Regions from separate parts of the Frigoribacterium sp. CFBP 8754 genome, predicted to be linked through region 2. Evidence: predicted binding sites of a transcription regulator. Region 2 holds the regulator's gene; the other holds the start of a gene.

Region 1 (7,819 bases), on a different contig from region 2:
AGCACGGTCATGACGACGGCGATGAGCCCGTCGAGGATCCGCCACGACGACGGCCGCGCGAAGAAGGGGCGCAGGAGGCGCGAGCCGAGGCCCAGCGCCGCGAACCACGCGAGGCTGCCCGCGATCGCTCCCCCGGCGAACCACCAGCGCAGGTCGCCCTCCTGCTGGTTGGCCACCGAGCCGAGGAAGACGATCGTGTCGAGGTAGGTGTGCGGGTTGAGCCAGGTGAGGGCGAGGACGGTGAGGACGGCCGTGCGGCGGCGGACCGGGGCGGAGCCGGGCGCCCGGCCGGGGGTCGACGAGCGGGCCGGCGCCGGGGCGGCGACCGTCGCGACCGAGCCGGTGGCGGGGCTGCCTGCCCCGCCGGTGATGGTCCCGGCGACGGGGCCCGCGGCGGTGACGGGCTCGAGGGCCGCGGAGCCGGGGCCGACCCCGGACGCGGAGGGCGTGCCGGTCGCGGGGGCCTCGTCGGGCCCGTCGACCGTCAGCCCTCCGACCGGTCGCAGCGCCCGACGGGCGGCGAACCCGGCGTAGACGAGGAGGAACGCTGCCCCCACGACCCGCACGACGACGAGCGCCTGCGGAGCAGCGGCGACCACCGCGCCGACCCCGGCGACGCCCGCGGTGATGAGCACGGCGTCGCTGAGGGCGCAGATGACGATGACCGGCACGATGACGCGGTTCACGCCCTGCAGCCCGAGCTTCAGCACGTAGGCGTTCTGGGCGCCGATCGCGACGATGAGGGCGAGCCCGGTGCCCATGCCCGTGAGGGAGGTCAGCAGCAGCGTGGAAGTGGTCACCCGGCGACGCTACGTCCGCGCCGCACATCTCTCCAGCTACAGATCGTCATGCCGCATAAGCTGTGCTGATGATCAAGCCAGAACCGCACCGATGACGCCGTTCGCCCTCGACCACCTCGAGACCCTGCGCGCCATCGTCGACGAGGGCACCTTCGAGGCCGCGGCCCAGAGGCTGCACATGACGCAGTCGGCCGTCTCGCAGCGCATCAAGGCGCTCGAGCGCACCGCGGGCCAGGTGCTGCTGCAGCGCACGACGCCGGTCGTGCCGACCGCGGCCGGCGACGTCGTGCTGCGCTACGCCCGCCAGGTGCAGCTGCTCGCCGCCGACACGGCGGCCGAGCTGGGGCACGGAGCACGAGGAGGCGCCTCCGACGCGGGTGCGCCGCCCCCGTCGCTGGCCCTGGCCGTCAACGCCGACTCGCTCGCCACCTGGTTCCTCGACGCGCTGGCGTCGCTGCCGCCGGAGGCGCCCGTGGTGTTCGACATCCGGCGCGAGGACGAGGAGCGGACGACGACCCTGCTGCGCCAGGGCGACGTGCTCGCGGCGGTGACGTCGACGAGGGAGCCGATCCAGGGCTGCACGTCGGAGGCGCTCGGCACGATGCGTTACCGCGCGGTGGCCAGCCCCGGCTACGTCGACCGCTGGCTCGGCGGGGTGCCGTCGATCGGCCGGGTCGACGCGACGCCGATGCTCTCGTTCGACCGCAACGACGACCTGCAGCGGGGGTTCCTCCGCCGGGCGCTCGGCTACGACCCGCGCCCGCCGCGGCACTACGTGCCCTCGTCGTCGGACTTCGTGCGGGCCGTCGGGCTCGGCCTCGGCTGGGCGCTGCTGCCCGACCAGCAGAGCGCCGACGACCTCGCCGCGGGGCGGCTCGTCGAGCTGTCGCCGGGCGACGTGGTCGACGTCGAGCTCTGGTGGCAGCGCTGGACGCTGGCCTCCCCCCTGCTCGACCGCGTCTCGGCGGCCGTCCGGGCGGGCGCCGCGGGGGCGCTGCTGCCGCCCGCCTGAGCGGTGCGGCGCCCGGCCCGCCCTGCCGCACTCGGGCCGAGCCCTTCGCGAGCGGGCGGGTCCGTGTCCTCGTGGGCGGGCCGGCGCTGACCCGCCCACGGGAACACGGACCCGCCGCACTGCCCACACCACCCGGTCCGACGCGAGACGGGCGGCGACAGACCCGTGCACCCCGCGCAGGCTCAGCACACGGCAGCGGCGCGGCGCAAGCCAGTGACGCGATGAGGCCCCGCGTGCAGGGCCGGTGGTTGCCTCGGTGGGCGCCGGGGCGCGGCCGACAGGACGGCCGGGCCCGACGGCGCCCGCTGCCAGGAGGACACATGACCACGCCCGCCCGACCCGCCGCCGCCTCCTCGGAGCCGGCCCGTCCCGAGGGCTCGACCCGCGACTCCGGCACCCCGGGCGCCGACGGCGCCGCCGGCGGCTCGAAGCTCAAGCAGGCGATCACCGGCCCGCTGCTGTACCTCTTCATCCTCGGCGACGTGCTCGGCGCCGGCATCTACGCCCTCATGGGCACGCTCTCGGCCGAGGTCGGCGGCGCGCTCTGGGCCCCGCTGCTGCTCGCCCTGCTGCTCGCGCTGCTGACCGCCGGCTCGTACGCCGAGCTCGTCACCAAGTACCCCAAGGCCGGAGGCGCGGCGATCTTCGCCGAGAGGGCGTTCCGTCAGCCGGTGATCTCGTTCCTGGTCGGCTTCAGCATGCTCGCCGCCGGCGTCGTCAGCGCGGCCGGCCTCTCGCTCGCGTTCGCCGGCGACTACCTGTCGACCTTCGTCGACCTGCCGACCGTGCCGACCGCCATCGCCTTCCTCGCCCTCGTCGCCTGCCTCAACGCCCGCGGCATCAGCGAGTCGCTCAAGGGCAACGTCGTGATGACCGTGATCGAGGTGAGCGGCCTCGTCATCGTGATCGTCGTCGTCGCCGTGATGCTCGGCAGCGGGGGCGGCGACGTCGGCCGCGTCGGCGAGTTCCCGGCCGATGCTGACCCGGCGATCGCGACGCTCGGCGCCGCGATCATCGCCTACTACTCGTTCGTCGGCTTCGAGACGAGCGCCAACATCGCCGAGGAGGTGCGCGAGCCCCGCCGCGTCTACCCCCGCGCCCTGTTCGGCGCCCTCGCCACCGCCGGCGTCGTCTACGTGCTCGTCGGCCTCGCCAGCGCGATCGCCCTGCCCGCCGACGAGCTCAGCGGCTCGACCGGCCCCCTGCTCGACGTCGTCGCGGCCAGCGGCGTCGCCGTGCCCTCGTGGCTGTTCAGCCTCATCGCGCTGATCGCGGTCGCCAACGGCGCCCTGCTCACCATGATCATGTCGAGCCGCGTCACCTACGGCATGGCCGAGCAGGGGCTGCTGCCCCGCCCGCTCGGCGCCGTGCTCGAGAAGCGCCGCACGCCGTGGGCCGCCATCCTCGTCACCACAGCCGTCGCGATGGGGCTCACCCTCGTCGGCGACATCGGCACGCTCGCCGAGACGGTCGTGCTGCTGCTGCTCTTCGTGTTCATCAGCACGAACGTCGCGGTGCTCGTGCTTCGGAAGGACCGCGTCGAGCACGAGCACTTCCGGGTCTGGACGGCCGTGCCCGTGCTGGGCGTCGCCTCCTGCGTCCTGCTGCTCACGCAGCAGAGCGCCCAGGTGTGGCTGTTCGGCGCGATCATGCTCGCCGCGGGCGTCGTGCTCTACCTGCTCGCCAAGCTCGGCAGCCGCCGCGGCCCGGAAGCCGGCAGCGGCGCGGGCACCGGCACCAGCAGCGGCGCCGGCGCCGACCGGGCCTGAGGCGCCCGGACCGCACCGACCCCGCGTCGTCCGCGACGCGAACAGTTCCGGCCCGGGCCGGGCACCCGGCGCCCCGCCGGTGTCGACTCGGAGCACGGCACGACCGACCGCACCACCACCGCCCGCGGCACAGCAGCCGCGGCGCACGACAGCCCGCGAGGGCGGAGGAGGCACCATGCGCGAACTCAGGATCGTCAAGGCACTCGAGGCGGTCGAGCGCGAGAAGAGGCTCGACCCGCTCGTCGAGAAGGTGGCCGGCGTCGTCGACGCCGTGCTGAAGCCCCGGGCGCTGCGCGACCTGCTGCACGGCGTGCCCGCCGGCCACCCGCTGCACCCCGTGATGGTGCTCGTGCCGACCGGCGCGTGGATCAGCGCGGCCCTGCTCGACCTGATGCCCGGCCAGGAGCGCCCCGCCCGCTCCCTCGTCGGCGCCGGCGTGCTCGCGGTCGCGCCCTCGGCCCTGGCCGGCTTCGCCGACTGGTCGGCCACGCACGAGCAGCAGAAGCGCACCGGGCTCGTGCACTCCGCGGCCAACCTGGTCGGCACCGCGCTCTACGGCGCCTCGTACCTGCAGCGGCTGCGCGGCAAGCAGACGAGCGCCAAGGTGCTCTCGTTCGCGGGCCTCGGCGCGGTGGGCCTCGGCGGCTTCATCGGCGGGCACCTCGCCTACCGCCAGGCCGTCGGCGCGAACCACGCGGAGGACGTGCCGCACCTCGTCTCGCCCGGCTGGCACGAGGTCACCCGCCTCGACGCCCTGCCCGAGGGCGAGCTGACCGGCCTCGACCTCGACAGGCAGCCGCTCGTCGCGCTGCGTCGCGGCGACGAGGTGGAGGTGCTCTCGAGCATCTGCAGCCACCTCTCCGGCCCGCTCTCCGAGGGCGAGCTCGTCACCGACGCGGGCAAGCCCGGCGAGGCCTGCGTCTCGTGCCCCTGGCACGACAGCGTCTTCTCGATGCGCACCGGCGAGGTCGTGCACGGTCCGGCGACGTCGCCGCAGCCGCGGTTCGACACCCGCGTCGTCGACGGCACGGTGGAGGTGCGGCTGCCCGACGCGGGCTGACCGCCCGGCCGACCCGCACCTCCGGCAGGCCCTCGCTCCCGCTCCGGGGCGGTGGGAGCCCCCCGGAGGCGCGGTGCGCGTAGTGCACGGACGCTCCGCGAGCAAGGGCGAGCACGGCCGGGCCCCTCGTGGTTCGGTCGATCCCATGAGACGACTCCACTACTCCGGCAGCTACATGCTGGTCGGTGACCGCACCTGCAAGGCCGTGCTCCGCTACGCGAGGGCGCTGGCCGAGGCCGACACCTCCGACATCGTGTCGGTGCCCGTCGTGACCGAGGGCGGCAGCAAGGCCTACGCGCACCTGCTCATCGGCCCGGCGAGCCAGGTGTTCTCCACCCCGGTCGAGAACAGCCAGGACGAGCCCGTCGACGAGGACGTCATCCGCGACCTCGAGGAGGCGACGCTGCGCCTCCAGCCCTCCCGACCGGCCTGGCCGCAGGAGATGCTCGACATCCCCGACCTCGACAGCGAGAGCTACGGCGCCGAGTTCGCGAACGCGCCGGGCGCCGACGCCGAGGGCGCCGAGGGCGACGACCAGGGCAAGGCGAGCGCTCACACCAGCGGCGCCGAGGCCGCCGCCGGGCCCGACGGCGCCACGGACGAGCACCTCGCCGGCGCCCGCACCGGCTCCTGACCCGCTCCCTGTCGCAAATGCCGACCGTCGCAGGCTCGGTCGGGTCGCAACAGGGGGAAAACCCGGTATTGCGGTGCTGATGGTCGGCATTTGCGACACGGAGCGGTCGAGAGGGCGGAGGGGCCGGAGGCGCGGGGGCGGCGAGGGGAGCCGCCCGGCGACCTGACGTGGCGGGTTGAGCCGACTCCGCTCAACTTCTTCCGCCGACCGGGAATGACCCGGGGCTCCCTGCGTTTACTTGAGTCGCAGCCACTCAAGTTTCCCCAGGAGGTCCCATGCCTGCACAGTTCGGCTCCGGCGACGGCGGCTCGTTCGACGAGTTCCTCGCCCGCCTCATGAACGGCGCCCGGTCGGGTCAGACCGGACGCCCCGTCGACATCTCGCGCCTGCTCAGCAGCGCCGCCCACGGGCTCGTCACCCGGGCCGGCGAGTTCGCCACCAGCCGTGGCCACGCCGAGGTCGACTCCCTGCACGTCCTGCGGGTGCTCCTCGACGAGTCGCCCGCCGCCGACGTCGTCCGCCACGCGGGCGTCGACCGCGACGCCCTGCTCCGAGCCGTCGACAGCCGCCTCCCCGGCCCCTCGTCCGACACCCCCAGCACCGTCGCCCTCACCCCGGCCGCCCAGCGCGTCCTGCTCCAGGCCGCACAGGCCGCCCGCGCGTTCGGCTCGACCTACGTCGACCCCGAGCACGTCTTCTTCTCGCTGGTCGTCGACCAGCAGTCGGTCAGCGGGCAGCTGCTCGCCGCCGCGGGCATCACCCCGCAGGCGCTCCAGGCGTTCGTCCGCGACGGGTCGCCGACCGGCGGGTCGACCGCGGGAGGCGCCGCAGGCGCGGCCGGGAGCGGAGCCGGCACGGGCACCGACGCGACCGGTGCCGGCGACCCGGCCCGCGACTCCGGCACGCCCACCCTCGACCAGTACGGCAGCGACCTCACGGCGCGCGCCCGCCGCGGCGAGATCGACCCGGTGATCGGCCGGGCCGACGAGGTCGAGCAGACCGTCGAGATCCTGCTGCGCCGCACGAAGAACAACCCGGTGCTGATCGGCGAGCCCGGCGTCGGCAAGACCGCCATCGTCGAGGGCCTCGCCCAGCGCATCGTCGACGGCGACGTGCCCGAGCTGCTGCAGGGCAAGCGCGTCGTCACGCTCGACCTGGCCGGCATGGTCAGCGGCACCCGCTACCGCGGCGACTTCGAGGAGCGCCTCACGACGGTCGTCGACGAGATCGCCGCCCACCAGGGCGAGCTGATCGTCTTCCTCGACGAGATCCACACGGTCGTCGGGGCCGGCGGCAACGGCGACGGCACCATGGACGCCGGGAACATCCTCAAGCCCCGCCTCGCCCGCGGCGAGCTGCACCTCATCGGCGCGACGACGCTGAAGGAGTACCGCACGATCGAGAAGGACGCCGCCCTCGAGCGCCGCTTCCAGCCCGTCACGGTGCCCGAGCCGAGCGTCGACGACGCCGTGCTCATCCTCACCGGGCTCGCCCCGCGCTACGAGGAGCACCACGGCGTCGCCTACGCGCCGGAGGCCCTGCGCGCGGCCGTCGAGCTGTCGGCGCGCTACGTCAGCGACAGGTTCCTGCCCGACAAGGCGATCGACCTGATCGACCAGGCCGGCGCCCGTCGTCGCCTGCGCCTCGGCGGCCGGGTCGACACCGCGGCGCTCCAGGCCCGGCTCGCCGAGCTCGAGTCGTCGAAGCACGCCGCGGTCTCCGCGGAGCGCTACGAGGAGGCGTCGCACCTGCGCGACGAGATCGAGGCCGTGCAGGAGTCGCTGGCCGCGGCGGTCGGGAGCGGTCACGCCGACAGCACGGCGGCGGTCAGCACGGCGGCGGTCGGCACGGAGGCGGTCGGCACGGAGATCACCGCGGCGGACGTCGCCGAGATGGTCGCGCGCGCCACGGGCATCCCGGTCGCGCGCCTCACCGACGGCGACCGCTCGCGGCTCGCCCTGCTCGAGCAGGAGCTGCACGCCCGGGTGGTCGGCCAGGAGGACGCGGTCACCGCGATCGCCAGGTCGGTGCGGCGCAGCCGGACGGGCCTCGGCGACCCCGCCCGCCCGACCGGGTCGTTCCTCTTCCTCGGGCCGACCGGCGTCGGCAAGACCGAGCTGGCGAAGGCCCTGGCCGAGTCGCTCTTCGGCGACGAGGGCGGGATGATCCGGCTCGACATGAGCGAGTACGGCGAGCGCCACACGGTGAGCCGCCTGGTCGGCTCCCCTCCCGGCTACGTCGGCTACGACGAGGCCGGCCAGCTGACCGAGCGCGTGCGGCGGAACCCGTACTCGGTGATCCTGCTCGACGAGATCGAGAAGGCGCACCCCGACGTGTTCAACCTGCTGCTGCAGGTGCTCGACGACGGCCGGCTGACCGACGGCCAGGGCCGCACGGTCGACTTCCGCAACACGGTCGTCGTGATGACGTCGAACCTGGGCTCGGAGTTCCTCGCCTCGCGCGGCGGCGCCCTCGGCTTCACGCCGGCCGGGCCCGTCGGCTCCGACCCCGCGGCCGGGAACGGCTTCGGGTCGGAGAAGGCGC
Region 2 (7,819 bases):
CCAGGCCGGCGTGCTGAAGGGCGAGCGCAAGGACGTCCTGCTGATCGACGTCACCCCGCTGAGCCTCGGCATCGAGACCAAGGGCGGCGCGATGACCAAGCTCATCGAGCGCAACACGGCCATCCCGACCAAGCGCAGCGAGACCTTCACCACGGCCGACGACAACCAGCCGTCCGTCGCGATCCAGGTCTTCCAGGGCGAGCGCGAGTTCACCCGCGACAACAAGAACCTCGGCACCTTCGAGCTGACCGGCATCGCGCCGGCCCCCCGCGGCGTCCCGCAGATCGAGGTCACCTTCGACATCGACGCCAACGGCATCGTCCACGTCTCCGCGAAGGACAAGGGCACCGGCAAGGAGCAGTCGATGGTCATCTCCGGCGGCTCGTCGCTGTCGAAGGACGACATCGAGCGCATGGTCCGCGAGGCGGAGGAGCACGCTGCAGAAGACAAGGCGCGTCGCGAGGCCAACGAGGTCCGCAACAACGCCGAGCAGCTCGTCTACTCGATCGAGAAGCTGATCAAGGAGAACGACGAGAAGCTGCCCGCCGACGTCAAGTCCGAGGTCCAGGCCGACGTCGACGCGCTGAAGACCGCCCTCGCCGGCGACGACGACTCGGCGATCAAGCCCGCGTTCGACAAGCTGAACGAGAGCCAGTCGAAGCTCGGCCAGGCGATCTACTCGCAGGGCCAGGCCGACGAGGCCGCCGCCGGTGCCGCCGGTGCCGAGGGCGCACCCGCCGACGGCCAGGCCTCCGGTGACGACGAGGACATCGTCGACGCCGAGGTCGTGGACGACGACGAGAACGACAAGAAGTAGGTCGACCGATGACTGACGAGCAGCACCGCGCTCCCGACGAGGAGCCCGTCCGCCCCGAGGCCAGCGCGGGGGTGCCGTCGGAGGACGGCGGCACCGCCGCGGTCGACGGCGCCGACGACCTGGTCGAGGCCGAGGCCCCCGACGTCGAGGTGCCCGCGGGCGCCGAGGCGCCGGAGGGCGCGGCCGCCGCGGCCGAGCAGATGGCTGCCGAGGGCGCCGCCGGGGCCGAGCCCCTCAGCGCCGACGACGAGGCCATCCTCGACCAGGCCAGCACCGACCTCGTCGCCGACATGCGGCAGGACATGCTGCGGGCCCAGGCCGAGCTGGTCAACTTCCGCAAGCGCGTCGAGCGCGACCGTGAGGCGAACCGCGAGGCCGTCGTCGCCGAGGTCATCCGCTCGCTGCTGCCCGCGCTCGACGACCTCGTCCGCGCCGAGAAGCACGGCGACCTCGCCGAGGGCCCGATGACGGTCATCGCGCAGAAGATCCGCGGGGGGCTCGACAAGTTCGGCCTCACGCAGGTCGGCGCGGCGGGCGAGGTCTTCGACCCGACGATGCACGACGCGCTCGTGCAGCTGCCGAACGCCGACGTGACGGTCAACACCGTCGCCGACGTGATCGAGCCGGGCTACAAGATCGGCGACCGGGTCATCCGGGCCGCCAAGGTCGCCGTCCACACCCCGCAGTAGCCCTGCACCTCCACGGCGCGAGCCGTGACCGCGACGCGAGTCGCGACGGGCGGTGGGCTCCTCGACGAGGGGCCCACCGCCTCCCCCGTTCTTTCCTCCGGTGGCCGTGCCACCGGACACACGCAAGAGAGGAGGTGCCCGATGGCGAGTCAGGACTGGTTCGACAAGGACTTCTACGCGATCCTCGGCGTCTCCAAGGACGTCACCCCGGCCGAGCTGAAGAAGGTCTACCGGAAGCTGGCGCGGAAGTACCACCCCGACAGCAACCCGGGCGACGCCGCGGCCGAGGCGAAGTTCAAGGAGATCAGCGAGGCGAACTCGGTGCTCTCCGACCCGGAGCAGCGCAAGGAGTACGACCAGGTCAGGGCCATGGGCTCGGGCGCGCGCTTCACCGCGGGCAGCGGCGGCCCCGGAGGCGGTGGCGGCGGCTTCGAGGACGTCTTCGGCGGCATGTTCGGAGGCGGTGGCCAGCGCCCGCAGTTCCGTCAGGGCGGCGGCGGTGGCGGCGGCTTCGAGGACATCTTCGGCGGCATGTTCGGCGGCAGCGGCGGCGGCTTCGGCCAGACCAGCGGCGGGTACCGCGGCTTCGGCGGCCCGCAGAAGGGCCGCGACATGACGGCCACGACGACGCTCGACTTCCAGACCGCCGTCGTCGGCGAGACCATCTCGCTGCAGGCGTCGAACGGCAAGCCGATGAAGGTGCGCATCCCCGCCGGCGTGCACGACGGCCAGAAGATCCGGCTCCGCGGCCGCGGGGAGTCCAGCCCCGACGGCGGCGAGCCCGGCGACATGGTGCTCACCATCGCCGTGCGCCCGCACCCGGTGTTCGAGCTCGACGGTGCGAACCTGCGCCTCGACGTGCCCGTGACGTTCACGGAGGCCGCGCTCGGCGCGACGATCGAGGTGCCGACGCTCGGCGGCGAGCCGGTGCGGCTCCGCGTCGCGCCGGGCACGCCGTCCGGTCGGGTGCTGCGCGTCAAGGGGCGCGGCGTCTCGACGAAGACCGGCACGGGCGACCTGCTGGCGACGGTGCAGGTGGCCGTGCCGAGCCACCTCAGCGACGCGGCGCGCGAGGCCGTCGAGGCGCTGGCGGCGGCGCTGCCGGCCGAGAACCCGCGCGACGACCTGATCGCGCGGGCCCGGGGCTAGCCTCGGCAGCACCAGGCCCGGCACCAGCACCAGCAGGCCCTGCACCGGCAGGCCCGGCACCAGCACCACGAGCAGGAGGGGACGACGATGGCGAGACAGGACGCGGGGCAGTGGCCCCTCGACGAGCACTCGCCCGTCTTCGCGATCGCGATGGCGGCCGAGCTCGCGGGCATGCACGCCCAGACGCTGCGCCAGTACGACCGGCTCGGCCTCGTCGTGCCGCAGCGCACCGCGGGCAAGTCGCGGCGCTACTCGATGCGCGACGTCGTGCAGCTGCGCGAGATCGCGCGGCTCGGCGGCGAGGGAGTCTCGCTCGAGGGCGTCAAGCGCATCCTCGAGCTCGAGAACCAGGTGACGGCGCTGCAGTCGCGGGTGCGCGAGCTGGAGCGGGCGCTGGCCGACGAGCTGGTCAACCGGCCCGGGGCGCGCGTGTTCGCGGCGGGCGAGAGCGGCGTCGTGCCGCTGCGGCACGGCACCCGGCCCACGCGGCAGACCTCGGTCGTCGTCTGGCGGCCCCTGCAGTAGAGCCCCCCAACGTCGAGTGGTCACGAACTGCTGCTCTCGCGTCAGCGAGCAGCACTTCGTGACCACTCGGTGCCTGAGGCGGGGTGCGGCGGGTTCCCGTCACTCCCGGCGGGTCGGCGTCGGCCCGCCCGCGAGGACGTCGGCCCGCCCCGCCCTCGTTGCCCGTGCGTCGTCTCCGCCTCCCCGGCCTCGAGTGGTCACGAACTGCTGCTCGCGCGTCAGCGAGCAGCACTTCGCGACCACTCGGCGCCACGGTCGGGGACGACGAGCCGGGGCGGCCCGGTAGCCTCGTCCGGTGATCGACTTCGAGCAGCTCCGCCGGTGGCCCGACGTCGAGGCCCCCGAGCTGGTCGCGCACGACGCGACCGACCGCCTCCTGCTCGACACCGCGCGGGAGGCGCTGGTCGCCCACCCGGAGCACGTCACCATCATCGGCGACCGCTACGGAGCCCTCACCCTCGGCGCCGCCGAGTTGGTCGGCCCGCACGAGCTCCGCGTGCACCAGGACGCCCTCTCGGGCGAGCTGGCCCTCGCCGCGAACGCCGCCGCGCTCGGCAGCGACGCGGCCTGGCGGTCGCTGCCCCTCGACGCCTCGCTCGTCGAGGGGGCACGGGTCGTGCTGCTCCAGCTGCCGCGCGGCCTCGACGCGCTCGACGAGATCACCGAGCTGGTCGCGGCCCACGCGCACCCCGAGGTGCAGCTCGTCGCCGGAGGCCGCGTCAAGCACATGACCCCGGCGATGAACGACGTGCTGCGCCGCCACTTCGGCACCGTCTCCGCCGGTCTCGCCCGGCAGAAGTCGCGCCTCCTGACCGCCTCCGGTCCGCGCTCCGACGCCGGAGCCACCGCCTCCTCTGCTGCGAGCGCCTCCTCGGCTGGCACCACTTCGACGTGGCCTCGCTCCGAGCGGCACGGCGACCTCGTGGTCGTCGCACACGGCGCGGCCTTCGCCGGCTCATCGATCGACGTCGGCACCCGAGCGTTGCTGGAGGCGCTGGCCGTCGGGGCGCCCGAGGCGTCGCACGTGGTCGATCTCGGGTGCGGAACGGGGGTGCTCGCCGCCTCCTGGGCGCTCGCGCACCCCGAGGCACACGTCATCGCGACCGACCAGTCGGCGGCCGCCGTGGCCTCGGCCCGCGCGACGGCCGACGCGTCCGGCGTCGGTGACCGGGTGGAGTCGCGGCGTGACGACGCAGGAGCCTCCCTGCCCGCAGGCTCCGCCGGCCTGGTGCTGCTCAACCCGCCGTTCCACGTCGGGGCGACCGTGCACGCCGGCCTCGCGCACAAGCTCTTCGCGGCGGCCGCGCGCCTGCTCGAGCCGGGCGGGGAGCTCTGGTGCGTCTGGAACTCGCACCTCGGCTACCGCAGCGCGCTCGAGCGCACCGTCGGGCCGACGCGTCAGGTCTCGCGCGGGCCGAAGTTCACCGTGACGGTGTCCACCCGCCGCTGACCCCGCCTCTTCTCCTCGTACATCTCTCGTCAGTTGCCACTTTGAGGGCCTCTGAACGCCCGTGAACCCCTCAAAGTGGCAACTGACGCGAGGTGGCAGTGATCGAGGTGACGCTTCCTGGGCCCTGCTCGGGGCGGAGGGCCCAGGAAGAGTCACCTCGATGGCGCCGAGGTACTTCGCGCGGGGATCAGTTCGTCGCGTCCCCGTCGTGCTCGGCGCCGCCCCCGTCAGGGCCGTCGAGGCGGAGCGACGCGTCGACGTAGGCGAGGAGCGCGTGGGCGTAGGCCGTCTCGGGGTCGGCGGCGACGTGCACGGAGTCGGGCCCGGTGGTCGCAGCGCCGTCGAGGGCGACGGTGACGCGGTAGGCGAGGGGCTCGCCGTCGACGAGCACGCGCGTGAGCGAGACGAAGGTGCTGCCGAGCAGCTCGCGGAGCTGGTCTTCGCGCGGCAGCCACAGGGCGTCCTCGGCGGCGACCGAGTCGAGGGCCCACTCGGTCGTGCCGTTGAAGCCGAGCACGGTGCCCGTGGGGTGTTCGTGGGCCTCGATGGTCATGTCGCTGAGGGTGAAGACGTCGCCGACGCCCTCGTCGCTGTCGACCAGGCGCTCGACGATGAAGCGGTCGCCGGGGGAGGGGCGCCAGCGCAGCCCGGCGTCTCGGAGGCGGCGGGCGAGGTCGACGTCGATCATGCGCTCATCCTGCCCCGCCCGTCTGGCAGCGAGCGACGAACCGCCCGGGCCGCGGTGCCCGCCGCCTGACCCGCTCGCGGTGAGCCGGCGGCCTGATCTCAGGGTCTCACCGGCACCCCGCCCACGGTCTGCGTGACGACGAGCTCGTTGTCGCCCAGGTCGAGGCCCTCGACGGTGGTGCTCCAGGTGCCGTCGCTCTCCGCGACGGCGGTGGCGGAGTCGCCGACCGCGACCGTCGCGCCGGGCGTCGCCGTGCCCCTGACGGCGGCCACCCTGCCCTGCGCGTCGACCGACACCACCTCGGCGGTGAGCGCCGCCGCGGCGATGGGCGTGTCGACCCTGCCCGTGACGTCGTAGAGCTTCGCGTTCAGGGCGCCGGTCATCGTGAACCCGAGGGCGGGCGTGCCGACGGGAGCGTCGAGGGGCGTCGAGACGCGAGGGGCCCAGCGCAGGTCGCCGCCGGCGTCGAGGGCCGAGCCGGTGCCGGGGAAGGCGTACGAGTAGGTCGACCCGTCAGCCGAGCGGCGTCCCGAGACGAGGTCCCACGACGCGGACGCGGGGGCGTCCTGCCAGGTGGTGGCGGAGCCCGCCCGGTACTCCGCCTCCAGGGTGTCCTGCCCGGTGGCGAAGGTGGTGCCGGCCGGTGCCGTGACCGTGACGGTGCCCGGGGCCGACTGCGTCCGCTCGGTGAACTCGACCGCCACGGTGACCGCCGTGTCGTCGCCTCGCAGGAGGGCCTGAGGGGTCGCGTCCACCTGTCGGACCAGCCCGGGGACGACCTGGGGGTCGATGGTCACCGTGACCCGGACCGAGCTGCCGATCGTCGTCGTCCCCATCTTCTGGACGACGGTGAGGGTGTTCGCCCCCACGGCGAGGCCGGAGACGGTCATGCTCCAGGCGCCGGTGGTGGTGCTGGCGGTGGCGTACCTGCTGCCGATCTCGACCCGGGCCCCCTTCGTCGCGACGCCCGTGATCACCGCCGACCTGCCGACGTGGTCGGTCGAGGCGACCCTCGCGGTCAGCGCGGTCGTCACCGGCCTGGTCACGGTGTACGAGGTGTTCCAGTTCGTCTTCGTCCAGCCCCAGCCGTTGCCCCAGGAGTGGACGTAGAGGGTGCGGGTCGTGCCCTCGGCCCACCACGACGGCCAGGTGCTCGTGCCGGAGGGGATCTCACTGCCGGGTGACGAGAGGGGCTGCGAGCTGGTCGACACGAGCAGGCGACAGTTCGACACGTTGCACTGCGGAGTGCCCCGCACGGTCAGCCCGACGTGGTCGCTCTGCAGTGAGACGCCAGTAGGCGGGGAGACCGTGAGGAAGAGGCGGGCGCCGTCGGTCGAGCTGGGGGGCGTCGGCGGAGCGGCCTCCGGCGAGGGAAGAGCCGCGGTGTCCTCCGTCGGGCCGCTCGGCGCGGCGTCGGGCTCGTGCGTCACGACCGTCGCCGCGGAGGCGGTGGTGACGCCGTCGTCGACCGGTGACGCCTGGGCGGTCGGCGATCCCGGGGCCAGGGCGAGGCTGCCGACGACCAGGGTGATCGCCAGCCCAGTCGCGAGTGCCTCTGTCGAACGTCGTCTCACTGGTCGCCTTCTTCCGGGGCAGGACCGAGGGCATCTCGGTCGGTGGTCGTGCCATGTGAATGTCGCATGACAGCGGTGCGGTCGAGATGACAATAACGCATGTGAGGGTATCTCTGGCGCCCCTGTGGACGAGCGTGGATCCGAGGGGGCGGGACGACGGACCGCCCCGGTCTCCGCGCCCGCTGCTGCGGGGCGGTGACCGGGGCGGTCGCCTGGTGCTGTGGTGCTGGTGTCGCCGGTCGACTACTCGCGGATGGCGGAGGGGTCGATGGAGGCGACGCGGCCGATGGTGCTGCCGGTGGCGCGGAAGTCACCGATGGAGCTGGTGCCCTCGTAGGTGTAGTCGAGCTGGCGGTTGCCGGCCGACGCGGTGCGCGAGGTGAACACCTCGACGAGGTAGCGCAGCTGCTGCTCGGCCGGGATGGCTCGGGCGGGCAGCTGGAAGGTGATCTTCGTGCCGTTCTCGCTGATGACGCCGCCGGTCAGGTCGAGCGACGCGTCGCTCTCCCAGCCGCCGGCGGTGCCGCTGCGGCGCTCGCCGAGGACGGTGAGGCCGTCCTGGAAGATCGTGTCCTTCGGGGCGGTGAAGGTCACGGTGCCGGTGGCGTCGTCGCGGGCCTCGTTGTTCTGGACGACGATCGGGATGATCGACGTCGTGTTGCGCGGCAGGTTGACGCGGGTCTGCTGCACGCCGACGAGCGTGCCGCCCTCGACCGAGGTGAACTCGACCGTGGCCTCGTCGTGGACGGTGCCGCCGATCTCCTGGCTGACGGTGACCTCGAGGTCGCCGGTGCCCGTGAAGGGCGCGGTGATCTCGTAGCTGCCGTCAGGGCGGATCGTCTCGGTGACGTCACCGATCGTGACCTGCTGACCGGGCGTGCCGCTGCCGGTGACGACGACGGTCTGGGCGATGTCGTTGCGCTGCGC

What was found. The regulator HspR, encoded in region 2, represses chaperone genes until heat shock. The targets are predictions, from matches to a motif close to AAGTTGAGTCNNNNNGACTCAACTT.
Region 1: a site for HspR is predicted at 5,448-5,472, ahead of IFT72_RS11710 (ATP-dependent Clp protease ATP-binding subunit). Genes of this name have one in related genera too.

The regions. Positions count from the first base shown of each region.
Region 1 covers NZ_JACYUO010000003.1:264,461-272,279, reverse strand. The annotation lists gene IFT72_RS11735 (LysE/ArgO family amino acid transporter) at 1-800, opposite strand, end outside; gene IFT72_RS11730 (LysR family transcriptional regulator ArgP) at 892-1,812, shown strand; gene IFT72_RS11725 (APC family permease) at 2,133-3,581, shown strand; gene IFT72_RS11720 (Rieske 2Fe-2S domain-containing protein) at 3,757-4,641, shown strand; gene IFT72_RS11715 (hypothetical protein) at 4,787-5,275, shown strand; gene IFT72_RS11710 (ATP-dependent Clp protease ATP-binding subunit) at 5,551-7,819, shown strand, end outside.
Region 2 covers NZ_JACYUO010000006.1:72,831-80,649, reverse strand. The annotation lists gene dnaK (molecular chaperone DnaK) at 1-817, shown strand, start outside; gene IFT72_RS14130 (nucleotide exchange factor GrpE) at 826-1,506, shown strand; gene IFT72_RS14125 (DnaJ C-terminal domain-containing protein) at 1,648-2,655, shown strand; gene IFT72_RS14120 (heat shock protein transcriptional repressor HspR) at 2,743-3,180, shown strand; gene IFT72_RS14115 (methyltransferase) at 3,476-4,630, shown strand; gene IFT72_RS14110 (pilus assembly protein CpaE) at 4,818-5,318, opposite strand; gene IFT72_RS14105 (hypothetical protein) at 5,417-6,892, opposite strand; gene IFT72_RS14100 (hypothetical protein) at 7,136-7,819, opposite strand, start outside.